3 regions of the Methylobacterium sp. E-041 genome follow, and region 2 is predicted to be linked to each of the others. Evidence: riboswitches for the same ligand, from Rfam matches in the RefSeq annotation. Region 2 holds a riboswitch; each other region holds the start of a gene.
What was found. A riboswitch is a leader RNA that binds a small molecule or an ion and turns the genes downstream of it on or off. The one in region 2 is predicted to bind cobalamin.

Region 1 (5,039 bases), on a different contig from region 2:
CGGTATCGGTCGCGGCCGCGGGCGGCCGGGCGGTTGGGGGACGGCGTCCCGGGCATGCCGGCTCGCGCGATCGCGAGGGGCCGAGCGACGGCGATGCGGCAGGCTGCATCGGTCGATGCGGGCCGAGGCCTTCCCGGAGCACGGCTTTCGGCGCGCAACCGTGAGGCAGGGCGCGACGCCGCGTTCCGGCTGGGCGGCGGCCGGGCGGTGGATCAGGCGGCGGGTGGGGCGCGTGCGCCGGCGCCGATGCCCGGCGGAGCGCGGGCGGCGGCGGCGAGGACGGGACGCCACGGAACGTCGACGGCCGGGGGAGCGGACCGGGCGACCGCGACGGCCGCCGGAACCGGCACGTCCGCCATCGGCATCGCCTGCGCGGCCGTGCAGCATGCCAGGTGGTCGCCGTGATGGGGCGCGTCGGCCGGGCCCTGCCCGTCCGCGCCGGATTCCTGCAGGCAGAGCGCGTGCGCCGGGTCGAGGGTGCGCACGCCCGTCATCCCGCCGAGGACGGCCTGCAGGGCGAGCGCGTAGAGCGCGGTCACGGCGATGACCGCGCGGCAGACCCGCCAATCTGGCCGCCACATGCGCATGTCCCACGCCTAGGGCGCCGGCCGCCACCCCGTCAATGCGGCAGAACCGTGCGAGGCCGTTTTCGCCGGGCCTGCCGCTCGGATCGAGGGCCGCCGCTCAGAACCGCCCGGCCAGCGTCAGCCGCACGGCGGTGGGCTCGACCGGGTGGAAGTGCCGGTCGGCGACGCCGTCGGCCGGTTCGCCCGGCAGGCGCGAGATATAGTAGTAGGTGATCTGGTCCGACTTGGCGTTTGTCAGGTTCAGCACGTCGAGCGACAGGCTGAGGCCGTTGTCGAAATGGTAGCCGACGCGGCCGTTGAGCAGCGCCGTCGGCTTCGAGCGCACGGAATTGTCCTCGATCAGCGGGCGCGGGCCGAAGTAGCGCAGCCGCATCGCGCCGAACCAGCCGAGGCCCTCGCCGAAGGTGAACCCGGCCGACGCGATCGTGGTCGGCGCCTCGGGGATGCGGTTGCCGACCGGGTCGACGTCGGAGAAGCGGGCATTGGTGACGGTGAGGTCCCCCTCCAGCCTCAGCCACGGCGTCACCGCGTAGCGGTTGGTCCACTCGATGCCGAAGCGGCGGCTCGGCCGGCTCGGCTCCGTCGTGCCGGTGTCGCCCTGGAACAGGTTCTCCGACGCGAAATCGAGGCGGAACAGGGCCAATGCCGTCTCCAGCCCGGCGATCGAGCGGTTGCGGATGCCGACCTCGTAGCCGGTCGAGGGCACGAGGAAGGGCGAGCGCGCGATGTTGAAGAGGGGGCTCGCCGGGTCGACCGTCGCGGTCACGCCGCGCACGTCGTTCGAGTGGAAGCCGCCGCCGTAGTTCACGTAGAGCTCGGTGTCGAACCACGGCCCCAGCACCAGCCCGAGCTTCGGGTTGACGATGCCGTCCCGTGCCTTGCCGGAATTGGCCGCCGTGTCGGAGACCACGTCGCCGTAGTAGCCGTCGGCCCGGAAGCCGACGCTGGTGCGCAGCCAGTCGGTCCAGCGCACGCGGTTGTCGACGTAGAACGCCCCGCTCGCCTCCAGCACCCGGTCGTCGAGGACGCCCGTGCGGAACTGGCGGTTCGCGGTGTTGAACAGCCCGACGCGGATCGCGTCGGTGCGGGTCTGCACCCCGATCTCGTTCTCCATCGGATGCCCGAACAGGTCGCCTTGGAAGACGTGGCTCACCTCGCCGCCGCCGAGGATGCGCTGGTCGAGCTGGTGGAACTGGTCTCCGTTGACCGGATCGTTGAGGAAGTAGGTGAAGTCGTTGAACAGGTTGAGCTGCGAGCGGATGACGTAGGCCGAGGCCCGCGTGACGCCGGTGTCGTCGGTCATGCTCCAGCGGCCCGAGAGCGAGAACCGGCTGCTGTCGCCGCCGTCGGTCGGGTTCAGGGTGCCGAAGCGGCCGATGATCCCCTCCGACACCGCGCGCGATGCGATCTGGTTGGTCGCGGTCCAGCGGCTGGCATAGGCCATGCCGGTGACCGAGAACCCGTCGAGCGCCGTGCCCTGGCTGTAGCGCACCACGCCGTTCACCTTGCGCAGCGCATCCGGCACGTCCCACGGGCCGTCGTAGACCTGCGCCTCGCCCGCCACGAGCAGGTTGCCCTGGCCGAGGGGGGCCGAGGCGATGGTCAGCGCCCGCGCGTAGCCGAAGCTGCCGAACGCGGTCAGCGCGACGTTCTTGGCGACGGTGTCGAGGTAGTCGATCCGTACCGAGCCGGCCGAGGCGAAGTCGCCGTCGCGGACGAAGTACGGCCCCTTGTGGAACGCCACCGCGCCGACGAGCTCGGGGATCAGGAAGTTGATGTCGGCGTAGCCCTGGCCGTGCGCGTGCGTGCGCATGTTCACCGGCATCCCGTCGACCTCGATCGCGATGTCGGTGCCGTGGTCGAGGTTGAAGCCGCGCAGGAAGAACTGGTTGGCCTTGCCCTCCCCCGAATGCTGGGTGACGATCAGGCCGGGCACGGATTCGAGCACCTCGCCCGGCCGCGTGATCGGGCGGCTGTTGATCTCGGCGCCGGAAACGATGCCGGCGCTCGCCGCATCCACCGTCCGAAGCGCCCCGCCGGCGCCGATGGTGCCGCCGACGTAGCCGGCGCTCGCCGCCGCCCCGGCGGCGGGCCTGGGATCGTCGGCCGTCACGGAGATCTCGGCGAGGTTCGCCTCGGCCTCCCCGGCGGCGGGGCGCGCCAGCGCGGCCGGGCCCGAGAGGGCGGCGGCGCAGGCGAGAGCGAGCAGGGTTGGCGTTCGGAAGACGGGCGGGGACTGGGACGCGGACACGGGACCTCGGGCGACGCGGACGTGGCACGTCACCGCGAACGAGGCCGATCCACCGCTCCGTCCGTCGGACGGCCGGGGGCTTCGACACCCGCCGGAACACCCCGCCCGACGCGCTTCGCGTGTGACCACGACTGACGGCAGGTCTCCTGGCTCGCGGGTCATCGCCCGCCACCGTCTTCCCGGATGCGGCGCATCCAGTGACGTCCAGTGGTGGAAGGCTCGCCGCTTACAGTTGCGGGGGCAGCCGCGGCTTCGGGCAAGGCCCCGTCGGGCCCTCCCCTCACCGCGTTCCCTTTTGATCCTCGATGAGGAACCGTCGCGTGCAGGTTGCGTCGGGCGCCGCCGGCCCGTCAATCCGGCTTTCGGACGCCGTCGCCGGGTGTGGCCGATCGGTGACGGCGTCAGCGGCTCGCGGCGAAGCGGGCCGGGCCGTCGCCGCGGCCGGTCACCACGACGAGGCGGCGGATCTCGCCGCGCAGGAACGCCTGCAGGAAGCGGTCGTAGTTGCGGAAGGACACGCAGCCGTTCGAGGCGCCGCTCGGCCCGAGCATGTAGGTGTGGGCCAGCAGCCCGTCGCGGCCGTGGATCGCGGCGGCGCCGCCCACCGGGTTGAGGCGGATCGCCCGCACGCCGTGGAACAAAGCCTCGCGCTCGGTGAGGTCGTAGGTGCCCGGCGGGGTCGAGCCGCGCATCCGCAGGTGCACGAAGTCGGGATGGTCCATGCTGGCGCCGAGGCCGGAATGGGCTTCCAGCACCTCGCCGTTCGGCAGGCGGACGGTGCGGGCGGTGATGTCGTAGATCGCCGTGCCGGCGCCCGCGTCGGGGCCGGGGAACAGGCGGCCGCGCGACCGCTCCAGCCCGGGGCTCTCGAGGGCGGCGTAGGCCAAAGCCGGGCCCGAATCCTTCCGCGCGGCGAACAGCTCCTCGAAGAACGACGGCGTCTCGGCGGTGGGCGCCGGGACCGCCTCGGGCACCCGGCGCGGAGCGCGGCGCAGGGCGAGGCGCTGCGGCACGGGGGCGGCGATCAGGTCCGCCGGGCGGGCGACCGGCAGCGGCACGATCTGGGCCTGCCGCACGACCTCGGTGTCCCGCAGGACCTGGGTAACCCGCAGGACCTGCGTGTCCCGTAAGACCTGGTTTGCCCGCAGGGCCCGCACCTGCTCCACGACCTGGGCCTGCCGGCCGGTCTGCACCGGGGGCGCGGCTTCCGTCGAACGCGGCTCGGCGGCCGCGAGCGTCGCGACCGGCGGGGCGAAACGCGGCTCGGGCGGGGTGAGCGCGGCGCCGAGGGGCGCGCCCTGACGGTCCGCGCCGGCCTCCGGGCCCAGCATCGGCCGGGGATCGAACAGGGCGGCGAGGGCGGTCGACCCGGTGCTGCGGGCCTGGAGGCTCGCGACCTGCGGCACCGGCTCGGTCCCGCCGCCCGGCGGCACGCCCTCAAGGGTGACGAGGCAGAGCAGGGCGGCGAGCGTGTTGCGAAGGATCGGGTGGCGGCGTGCCCGCCGGCGGCGGGCGGGACGCGTGAGGCCGCAGGAGGAGCGCGGGTGATGAGGCATGCGGACTCGACTCGAAGGCGACCCGGTGCCCGCAGCCGCGCAGCGTCCGGCCCGCGCCCGCGACGGATCGGCGGGCGGCGGGCCGGCCGATGGGGTCGGCCGTGCGGGGATCGAGAGAACTGCGACTGATCCGTATTGGGCGCGCGTTTGGTTAATCCGCCCCTAAGCCGCCGGCCGACGCGTGCGGATCGCGCGCGAAAACCCGCGAGACCCGTGCGCCGGCGCGGCGATGATCGGCAGCGTCTCGCTCGACCCGCTCGACCCGCGCGGCGCGGGGATAAGCGGGGGCATGCGCATGCACGCGAACGTGTTGCCGCTTCGTTCTTGCCGAGCCGGCCCCGAATCGGCGATACCGTCGCGCATGCGGATGCCCGTCCTCGCTGTCCTCCTGTCCCTGAACGCCCTGCCCTGCGCGGCTGCGCAGGCGCCGCGGGCGGCCGACCCGGCGGCGCTGGAGCAGGCGTGGCGCGACTGCGTGCGGGAAGCCTATGCGCACCAGCCGCCGGCCCAGGGGCGCGCCGGCTCGCAGCGCAACGCCCTCGACGAATGCAAGGAGCGCGAGGACGCCGTCGTCGCGGCGCTGATGGCCGCCCGCGACGTCGAGGCCGGACGCGATGCCCGCTCGCTCCCGGCCCGTGCCCGCGC
Region 2 (5,039 bases):
GGCCGCGAGGCGCCCGAGCATGCGGCGCAGGTTCTCGGGGCCTCCGGCGCGGAAATATCCGTCGAGCACCGGCGCGAGGTCGGGCGCGGTCGAGAGCTCGGCGAGCCGCGGGTCGGGCCGGTCGCAGCCGGGCAGGATCACCAGCGGGATGCCGGCGGCCCGTGCGACGGCGGCGCAGCGCTCGACGCCGTAGCGCCAGTAGTCGAGGCCGCCGAGGCAGCGGATCACGACGATCCTCGCCTTCGCCACCACGGTCTCGACGTAGAGATCGACCGACATCGGGTGGCGCAGGCGCGACAGCTTGGCCAGGCGCAGCGACGGGAAGCCCGGGCCGCAGGCCGCGTGGGCATTGGCGACGCCGAGCAGGTCGGAATCCGTAAACGACAGGAACACGACGTCGCCAGGCTGTTGCCCGAGATCGACCGCCGCCTCGCCGTCGTCGAGGCTCACCGTATCGATGCGGATCAGGTGCATGCGATGGTCAGCCTGCGGAGCCGCCCGGCTCGTCGGGGACGAGGCGGGGCCAGCTCGGAAACGCGACGCCGTCGTAGATCTCGGCCGCGGGCATGGCGATCCCGAACGCCAAGAGCGGGACCGTCGCGTCGAGCCCGAGAAGACGGGTCTCAGCCCAATGCCGGTCCGGATCACGCGTCCAGAGGCGGAGTTCCGCCGCATTGGGTTCCACCAGCAGGATATGCTCCAGGTCGGCCATCGTGCGGTACTCGCCGAGCTTCTCGAACGCATCGAAGTCGCGCGTGCTCGGCGACAGCACCTCGACGACCAGCCGCGGCTGCGCCGCCTTCAGCGCGTTCGGATCGCGGGATCCGCAATCGACCCCGATATCGGGGCGGCGGATCTGGCCGGGCAGCGTTTCGACGCTGCCGTCCCCGGTGAACGGACGGCATCCGCTTCCGCGTAGGGCCGTGCGCAACCATGCGAGGATGTTCACGACGATGTCGTCGTGAACGTTGCGCGCCCCGGCCATCATCCGCACCGGCACGCCGCCGACGAGCTCGTACCGCTCCGCTTGGGCTTCCTGCCAGGCGAAGAACGCATCGATGCTCATCGGCTGAAGTCGGCGGTCCAGCATCCCGGAATCTGCGGTGATCGTAAAAACGCGCAGTGTAGCCTGTGCGGCGGACAACCCCTAGCCGGCGAGCGCTTCGGCGACCGCGCCCTGGTCGAAGCCCTTCAGGCCGATCACCACCAGTGTGCCGTCGCGGGGCTCGGCCGCCGTCCAGGGACGGTCGAAATGATGGGTGATGCGGCGGCCGACGCCCTGCACCACGAGGCGCATCGGCTTGCCCTCGACGGCGCAGAAGCCCTTGATGCGCAGGACGCCCTCGGTCTCGGCCGCCTTCTCGACGCGGGCGGCGAGGTCGGCGGCGGTGATCGCCGTGCGAACCGGGAGCGCCACGGTCTCGAAGTCGTCGTGGTCGTGATCCTCGCCCGCGCCGTGATGCGAGGGGCGCGCGTCGAGGTCGTCCTCGGCGGCGGCCTGGAGGCCGAGCAGCACCCGCGGGTCGATCTTGCCGTGGGCTGTCTCGACCACCTTCACCGCGCGGGGAAGCTGGCGCTCCACCTCGGCCCGCACCTGCGCGAGGCCGGCGGCGTCGAGAAGATCCGCCTTGTTGAGCACGACGAGGTCGGCGCAGAGGAGTTGGTCCTCGAACACCTCCTCGAGCGGGTTGTCGTGGTCCACCGCCGTATCGGCGGCGCGCTGGTTGGCCAGAGCCTCGGGGTCCTCGGCGAAGGCGCCCGAGGCGACCGCCGGCCCGTCCACGACCGCGACGACGCCGTCGACGGTCACCCGCGAGCGGATCGCCGGCCACTGGAACGCCTGGACTAGGGGCTTGGGCAGGGCGAGGCCGGACGTCTCGATCAGGATGTGCTCGGGCGGGTTCGGGCGATCGAGAAGAGCCGTCATCGCCGGCACGAAGTCGTCCGCGACGGTGCAGCAGATGCAGCCGTTGGGAAGCTCGACGATCGAATCCTCGGTGCAGCCCTCGATGCCGCAGGCGGCGAGGAACGACTTGTCGAAGCCGATGTCGCCGAACTCGTTGACGAGGATCGCGAGCCGGCGCCCGCCGGCATTCTCGACCACGTGGCGCACCAGCGTCGTCTTGCCAGCCCCGAGGAAGCCGGTGACGATGGTGCAGGGGATCTTCTGGACGATGCTCATGGGGATCTCGCCGATGGCTCAGGCCGCGCGCGGCGGAAACGGGGGGATGCGGGCGACGACGCCCTTGCGGAATTCCTGCGGCCTCTGCTTCCACGGCACGATCCCGTCGGGCGTGCCGGCGTAGAGGCCGACGCCGTCGAGGATGATGCGTGCGGATTCCTCCGGGTCGAGGTCGCCGTAGACGTAGGTCCAGCGATCCTCCGCGGCCACGGCGACGGTGCAGGGCCGCTTGCAGACCGACAGGCACTCGACCGCTTCGATCGTCACGCCGTCGGGGGCGGGAAGCGCATGCAACGCGTCGAAGAGGCGGGCGCCCGCGCGCGGGCCGTCCGGCGCATCGCTCTCCATCCGGCAGGTGGTGCAGACGTAGAGGATCGTGTCAGCCACGGGCGCCTGCCGCGGCCTTCGGGCCGAAGGTCTGCCAGGCGCGCCCGAAGGCCAAGCCGATCACCGCCCAAAACACGAAGGCGATGGCGAGCGAGCGCGCGGCGAACTGCGCGGCGAGGCCGGCGGGAAGCTCGGACGGCGTCGCCGCCACCTCCGGCGCACCGGCCAGATGCGGAGCGACGATGAGCACGATTCCGCCGAGGATGGTGATCGGCACCCGGCGGATCGCGATGAGATAGATCCCCATCGCGGTGGCCGACGCCGTCATCACCCACCAGACCTGGCGGGCGGCCAGCGGGGCCGCCTCGCTGCCGGGCAGCTCGGGCGGCAGGCCCAGAGCCGGCGCGAGCGCCACTGCGAGGAAGCCGGCGACCGCGAAGGCGAGCCCGCGCTCGGGCGACGGCTCGCGGCCGGTGGCCAGCATCACCGCGCCGAGGAGCAGGGCGTAGCCGATCCCGCCGACGAGGGTCGCGAGCCCGGTGAACAGTATGCGCGGCAGGCCGGCGGCCGGCTGCCATTCCGGCTCGGCCTTGGTGTCGTGGTCGTGCCCGGCATGGGCGAGCACGATCGGCGGGCGCCCGACCAGCGGGGCCGCCGAGGCGGCGGCGCCGGGAGCGGCCTGGGTCTCGTAGCGCTCGGCGGCGATGATCAGCGGCGAGGTGAGCGCGAGCTCGAGCCCCGTCACGAGGACGGCCGCGAGGAAGCCGGCGGCGAGCGCCGCTGACAGGAGCCGGATGAGCATGGGAACGCCTGGGTTCAGGCGGTCAATGGCAGGGGAAGTTCTGCGTGTGCCGGAAGTCGTGCGCCGCGTTGTGCAGTGCCGAGGCCGGCGAGAAGCCGGCGAGGAACACGAGCCCGAGGCCGAGCATGGCGGCGGCGACGATGGCGACGAAGCCCTCGTTCGCGCGGGTGCCGGTCTGGGTGAGGGTCTGGGTGGTCATGTCGACAACATCTCCGGCCGCCCCGCCGGCGGCGTTCGAGAAAGCGCGGGGGACGGCAGGTCTCCTGGCTCGCGGATCGCAGCGCCTGCCGCCTTCCCGAAACATCGGTGGCCGAGGGCAGGAGCTGAGGGCTCCCACGGCGTTCCAGGCTTCGATCCGCAACGCAGTCCCATCTTGGACAGGTCGGTTCAACGAAGCCCGGATCGCCGTGGGGACCCTGGCCGCTTACAGTTGCGGGGGCAGCCGCGGCATCGGGTTTCCCCTCACCGCATTCCCTTTTCACCCCGTCTCCGGGGCACCGTCGCGTCCAGCCATAGCCTGTCCGGTCTCCCCGCACAACGGAGGCTTTGACGGGCGCACAGGGGTTGGGGCATGGGTTCCAGCCATGCAGCAGGCCGCGCCTCGGACGACCCTCGTGCTCGGCGGTGCGCGCTCGGGCAAGAGCGCCTACGCCGAGAGGTTGATCGAGGCGGTGCCGGGCCCGTGGCTCTACCTCGCCACGGCACAGGCCTGGGACGACGAGATGCGCGCGCGCATCGCCCTCCACAGAGCGCGGCGCTCCGGCGACTGGATCACTCGGGACGTGCCGACCGCCCTGGCCGCCGCGATCGCCGAGGCGCCGGGGCCGGTGCTGGTCGATTGCCTGACCTTATGGCTGACGAACCTGCTGCTTGCCGATGCCGACCTCGACGCCGAGACGGCGGCGCTCCGCAGTGCCTGCCGGGAAGCGCGCGGGCCGCTCGTCCTCGTGTCGAACGAGGTCGGCCTCGGGATCGTGCCCGACAATGCGCTCGCCCGCCGCTTCCGCGATGCGGCCGGACGCCTCCACCAGAGCCTCGCGGCCGAGTGCGACCGCGTCGTCCTGGCGGTCGCCGGGCTGCCGCTCGTCATCAAACCGCAGGGAACGCCATGACCGACGACGCCGAACGCCATCGCGAGAAGATGGAGAAGCGCAAGGCGGTGCAGGACGCCGAGGTCGCAGCCAAGACGATCGAGAAGGGCCTGCTCATCGTCAACACCGGACCCGGCAAGGGCAAGACCACGGCGGCGCTGGGCCTGGCGCTGCGCATGCTGGGCCGCGGACACCGGGTCGGCGTGGTGCAGTTCATCAAGGGCGCGTGGGACACCGGCGAGGCACATGCGCTGAGGACGTTCGGCGACCGGGTCGCGTGGCACGCGATGGGCGAAGGCTTCACTTGGGAGACGCAGGACAAGGCCCGCGACATCGCCGCCTGCCTCAACGCCTGGAACCGGGCGACCGACCTGATGGCCGACCCGAGCCTCCGTCTCCTGATCCTCGACGAGCTCAACATCGCGCTGCGCTACGACTACCTCGATCTCGATGCGGTGGTGGCCACCCTGAAAAGCCGTCGCCCGGACCTGCACGTCGTCGTCACCGGCCGCAACGCCAGGTCGGCGCTAATCGAGGCCGCCGACCTCGTCACTGAGATGGGCAGCGTGAAGCACCACTTCGCGGCCGGCGTGAAGGCGCAGGAGGGGATCGAGTTTTGATGGAATGGTCCCTTCAG
Region 3 (5,039 bases), on a different contig from region 2:
AGACGTTCGGCTGGCCCGGCACCGCCGAGATCAGGTTGTCCTTGACGATGCGGTAGCCGGCGAGCGTCCACTCGCCTCGGCCGTCCCAGAATACGCCCTTGGCGCCGAGCTCGACCTGCTCGCCGGTGGAGAGCTTGAAGCCGGCCAGCGATTGCGACAGCGTGATCAGGCTGTTCACCGGGTCCGTGGCGGTGGCGACCTGCGCATAGAGCGCGGTGTCCGGCGTCGGGTTGAACACCAGCCCGAAGCGGTAGCCGAGGCCCTGGAAGGACTTCTCGAACTGCGCGTTGCTCATCAGGTTCTCGCGCTGCAGGGTCGAGGCATCGAACCGGACGCCGGACAGGAACGAGAGCTGGTCGGTGAGGATCAGCCGGTCCTCGGCGAAGACCGAGGCCTGGTCGGTGCTCGTCGCGTAGGCCGGGCTGGCGCGGCCGTTCAGCGGGAACGAGCCCGGGTCGTAATCCGTCAGCGGAACGCTGGTGACGAGGCCCGATCCGACGGTCGAGAAGTTGTTGATGTGCCGGAAGTCGATGTGGTTCACGTCGAAGCCGGCCAGGAACTCGTTGCGGAAGCCGAACAGCGTGCCCTTGAACGCGGCGTCGAACCGGTTCCCGACCTGTTCCTGCTGGTGGTAGATTTCGGTGTAGTCGCTCCGGTCGACCAATCGCGTCGATCGGTTGAAGCTGTAGGTCTCGACGTCGAGCCAGTGGCGCCGGCTCTGCAGCCGGTAGGCGGTGTTGCGCACCGTGATGTCGGCGGTGGGCGTCCACTCCGTCTTGAGCTGGGTCCAGTTGTCCGCCCAGGTGATCTTGGCGTCGCGGACGTTGTAGTTCTTGAACCGGATGAAATCCGGGATGCGCCCGTCGACCAGCGGCGTGCCCCAGTAGCGCGCCGGCTCCTGATAGCCGAGGTCGTGGCTCAGGGTGAAGGCGAGGTCGGGCGTGGCCTGGAGCAGGATCGCGCCCGAGACCGCGAGGTTGCGGAAGTCGCCGTCCGGGCTGATCCAGCCGCCGGCGCGGTTGCCGCTGACGTTAAGGCGATAGGCCACCGCGTCGCCGATCGGGCCGCCGGAATCGAGGGCGAGCCGCGCGATGCCGTCCGATCCGACGCCGGCCCGCACCACGTTGATGGGCGTGAAGGTCGGCTTCTTCGTCACCACGTTGATGACGCCGCCGATCGCCCCGTCGCCGTAGAGCACGGAGGCCGGCCCGCGCAGCACCTCGATGCGCTCGACGTTCCAGGTGTCGAACGGGAAGGTCACCGTGTTGGCGCCGACGAACAGCCGCGTGCCGTCGTAGAGCTGCTGGATCGAGTTCGGCCCCGAGAACCCGCGGCTGGTGAAGGCGCCGTTGCCGTTGCCCGGCGAGGCGATGGTGGTGATGCCGGTGGCGTTCTGCGTCACGGCGTCCGCGATCGTGTCCTGGCCGCGCAGCCGCGCGGTCTCGCCGGAGATGACGTCGACGCTGCCGGGGGTCTCCAGCGGCGTGAGGCCGAGGCGGCTCGCGCCGCGGTCGGGCGTGCGCAGGTTGAGGCCGACCGGCGCGGTGCGGCTCAAGCCGACGCCGTCGCCCGCGACCGTGAGGGTGTCGAGCACGACGCTCGCCGATTCGCCGGCGACCGGCTGGGCGCCGGCCTCTCGCGGCGGAGCGAGGATGACGAGCGCCGTGCCGGCGAGGAGCGGGCAGCGCATCGCGCGCCCGAGGGAACGAGCGGTTTGCAGAAGAACGAGCATGGATCGGATTCGGCTCTATCGGCGCGACGCGACGGCCTGCCCGACCCTCGATCTACATCGAATGTAACAATGTTACAATTAGGCGATCGGCCGAACGCGGCTCGGCCGCCGGCGCACGGATGCCGGGCGGCTTCCTGTGCGTCGTTCGGCGCGGGTCTCGCGGTCGGCAAGGGCATGGAAGGGACGTGCGGACGCGTGTGGTGGCACGTCACCGCGAACGAGGCCGCCCCGCATGCGCCGCGCGGGCCCATGCGTCTCGACACCCGTCGAGGCACCCCGCCCGACGCGTTTCGCGTGTGACCACGACTGACGGCAGGTCTCCTGGCTCGCGGGTCGCTGCCCCTCATCGTCTTCCCAGGCGCCGTGACCCAGTGACGTGTTGATGGAGGCTCGCCGCTTACAGTTGCGGGGGCAGCCGCGGCATCGGAAAGGCTTCTCGGAGCCTCGTCCTCACCGCGTTCCCTTTTGATCCCCGAGGGGAACCGTCCCCGCCAAGTGGCTTCCGCGGTCCCGAAGAGTCAACGGCCGGAATCACGCTCCTGTGAAGTGTGACCCGGCGGCGACAGCGACGGCGCGCACGGTGGCGCTAGGTCGAGACATGCGATCCGTCCTGCGCCGACGCCTCGACGACGACGCTCGGCGGCAAGGTTCCTCCGGCGCCGCCGAGGACGGAGCCGAGGTCGCCCGGCAGGGCGGTCTCCGCGGTCAGCTCCGCCGGCTCGCCGCCGGCCGCGTGCTCGTCCGCCACCAGGGCGACCGCGCCCAGTGCGATCAGGCCGAGGCTCGCCGCGTGCCGGGCGATGGCGGTGCTGTCGGCGGCGATGACGAGGTGGCTCCCGGCGGCCGCGACGACCTGCGCCAGCGCCTCGATCTCGCGTATGCGGTCGGCGTCCCGCGACACGTTGCGGATGTAGACCGCCTTCACCCGGCCGGGATGGTCGGCGACGATCCGGCCGTAGACCTCCGGATCGTGCTGCCCGCTGTCGCCGATCAGCACGAAGGGCAGGTCGCGATACAGCGACAGCATGTGGACGATCAGGGCGCGCTTGTGATCCTCCGCCCGGCGGGGGAGGGGGTGCTTCCACGACAGGCCCCATTCGCGCAGGAACAGGATCGGGCCCACCGGGATGCCGTGGATCGTGAAGAACTCCGACAGCATCTCGTACAGGCCCCACGGCGCGCGCGAGACGTAGAGCATCGGGTTGGCCTCGATGCCGTCCGGGCCGACGTAGAGGGCCCGGTAGAGCGCGGCGACGCCGGGGAAGGCGACGCGGTTCTCGGCATCCTCCACGAACAGCCGCCACAGCATCTTGGCCTTGTTGGCGACGCCCGTGCGCATCACCGTGTCGTCGATGTCGCTGACGACGACGCAGCCGGTGGCGCCCGGCGGCACGAACACCTGCCCCCGCGCCCGCACCGGCAGCTCCGCCTCGAGCGTGAGGTCGACGTCGTGCCAGCCATGGTCGCCCGCGGGCAACGCCTCCGGGCTGAGATGGACGCGGAAGTAGCCGTCGCGGTCGGTCTGGACCCGCGCCTGCGCGCCGCCGAAGCGGGCGGTGACGGCGGCGTCCTTCAGCGCCCGCCGCGCGATCCGCCGGGTGATGTCCCGCAGCTGCGCGCGCAGGCTCTCGTCGCCCGGTGCCGTACCGGGGTGGGACTGGCGGAAGATGCGGCCGATCAGGAAGATCTCGTCGGCGGAGCCGTAGCCGCGATAGGGCTCAATGACGATGCCGCCGCGCCCCTGCGCCCGGCGGACCGGGCGGGCGACGAGCTTCAGCGCCCGGACCGCGCCCTTCCTCCAACGCCGCAAACGCACTCCCATCGCCGATCGCCCGCTTCCGTCGCCTGAGCCGGTCAACGCCGCAAGCGGCGGATCGGAGCCCTCACGGCTGCACCTCCGGTGCGCCGTCGGGGCCGGAGGGCTCGTCCATCAGCGGATGCAGGTCGCGGACCATGCTCTTCAGGCGGTCGTCGAGGACGTGCGTGTAGATCTGCGTCGTCGAGATGTCGGCGTGGCCGAGCAGCTCCTGCACGATCCGCAGGTCGGCGCCGTTGTGCAGCAGATGGCTGGCGAAGGCGTGGCGCAGCACGTGCGGGCTGACCTTGTCGGCGCGCAGGCTCGCGGCCTCCGCCGCCGCCTTCAGGTCGCGGGCGAAGGCCTGCCGGGTGAGATGGCCGCTCTCGCTGTCGGCGGGAAACAGCCACGGCGCGTCGCTCGGCGAGGCGGCGAGGTGCCGGCGCATCGCGTCGCGCGCCAGCTCGGTGAGTGGCACGAGCCGTTCGCGCCCACCCTTTCCTCGCACCACGAGGTAGCGCTCGCGGGTCGAGGCGGCCGAGCGCGGAAGCGCGATCAGCTCGGAGACGCGCAGGCCCGTGGCGTAGAGCAGCTCGAGCAGGCACAGCATCCGCTGCGCCCGTCGCGCCTGGCCCGGCGCCTCGGCCTCGACCGCCGCATCGACCTGCGCGCGCGCCGTCGCGAGCAGCCGGTCGACTTCGGCGACCGACAGCACCTTCGGCAGCGCGCGGCCGCGGCGCGGGCCGGTGAGCGGCGCGCTCGGATCGGATTCGGCCAGCCCTTCTGCGTAGAGGAACTTGTGGAAGCCGCGGATGCAGGAGAGCCGCCGGGCGGCGGAGGCCGGCTTCAGGCCACGCGGCTCGAGGGAGGCGACGTAGGCGCGGAGGTCCGCCGCCTCGATCTCGGCGAGGTCGAGGCCCTCGTCGGCGAGGTGACCGAAGTAGTCGTCGAGATCGCGCCGGTAGGCTTCGAGGGTGTTCTTCGCCGCTCCGCGCTCGGCGGCCAGCATGTCGAGGTAGGCCGCGATCTCGGGCGGCGTCCGCCGCTCGGCCTCGGGCGGACGCTCCTCCCTCACCGGCCGCCCGGCTGGAGCTTCGAGGCGGGGATGGTCACGCTCATTTCCCGCGGCGTCGGCGTCACGAAGGTCGCGAGCGCGAACATGCCGGCGAAGACGAGGCCGGCCAGGATCGCGAGGGTGGCGAAGAAACGGAATAGGGTCGGCACAGCGGTCGAACCTCGGGGCACGCGGACGCGATGGAGCAGGGCGCAGCGGGGACTTAAGTTTTGCGCCGCGGCGACCCGGGTTGCACCATGCCGCCGCCGCGCTGGCAAGGCCCGGAAGGCCACATCCTGCGCCCGTCTCGCCGCGACGATGGGCCGGCGCATCGGGCCGGCTCCACGCCGTCTCCGGGCCCTTTCCGAGATTTCAGGGGGCGGCGGCCGCGGGCCCGACCGCATGGGTGATAACCCCGCAGACTTGGTATAAGACCCGGGACACCGCCGCACCCGCTC

Region 1: it holds a riboswitch for cobalamin, as region 2 does, so the genes downstream of both, MKK70_RS13180 (TonB-dependent receptor) here and MKK70_RS17035 (CbtB-domain containing protein) in region 2, are expected to answer to the same signal.
Region 3: it holds a riboswitch for cobalamin, as region 2 does, so the genes downstream of both, MKK70_RS27565 (TonB-dependent receptor) here and MKK70_RS17035 (CbtB-domain containing protein) in region 2, are expected to answer to the same signal.

What each region holds. Positions count from the first base shown of each region.
Region 1 is NZ_JAKSYQ010000143.1:824-5,862, reverse strand. It holds gene MKK70_RS13185 (hypothetical protein) at 213-581, opposite strand; gene MKK70_RS13180 (TonB-dependent receptor) at 685-2,838, opposite strand; cobalamin riboswitch at 2,957-3,171, opposite strand; gene MKK70_RS13175 (DUF2778 domain-containing protein) at 3,240-4,394, opposite strand; gene MKK70_RS13170 (hypothetical protein) at 4,756-5,039, shown strand, end outside.
Region 2 is NZ_JAKSYQ010000181.1:16,335-21,373, reverse strand. It holds gene cobN (cobaltochelatase subunit CobN) at 1-474, opposite strand, end outside; gene MKK70_RS17055 (Uma2 family endonuclease) at 482-1,144, opposite strand; gene cobW (cobalamin biosynthesis protein CobW) at 1,148-2,182, opposite strand; gene MKK70_RS17045 (DUF1636 family protein) at 2,201-2,569, opposite strand; gene MKK70_RS17040 (CbtA family protein) at 2,562-3,311, opposite strand; gene MKK70_RS17035 (CbtB-domain containing protein) at 3,334-3,510, opposite strand; cobalamin riboswitch at 3,547-3,828, opposite strand; gene cobU (bifunctional adenosylcobinamide kinase/adenosylcobinamide-phosphate guanylyltransferase) at 3,896-4,423, shown strand; gene cobO (cob(I)yrinic acid a,c-diamide adenosyltransferase) at 4,420-5,022, shown strand.
Region 3 is NZ_JAKSYQ010000292.1:115,437-120,475, reverse strand. It holds gene MKK70_RS27565 (TonB-dependent receptor) at 1-1,690, opposite strand, end outside; cobalamin riboswitch at 2,026-2,234, opposite strand; gene MKK70_RS27560 (App1 family protein) at 2,319-3,554, opposite strand; gene MKK70_RS27555 (site-specific tyrosine recombinase XerD) at 3,616-4,602, opposite strand; gene MKK70_RS30920 (histidine kinase) at 4,599-4,751, opposite strand.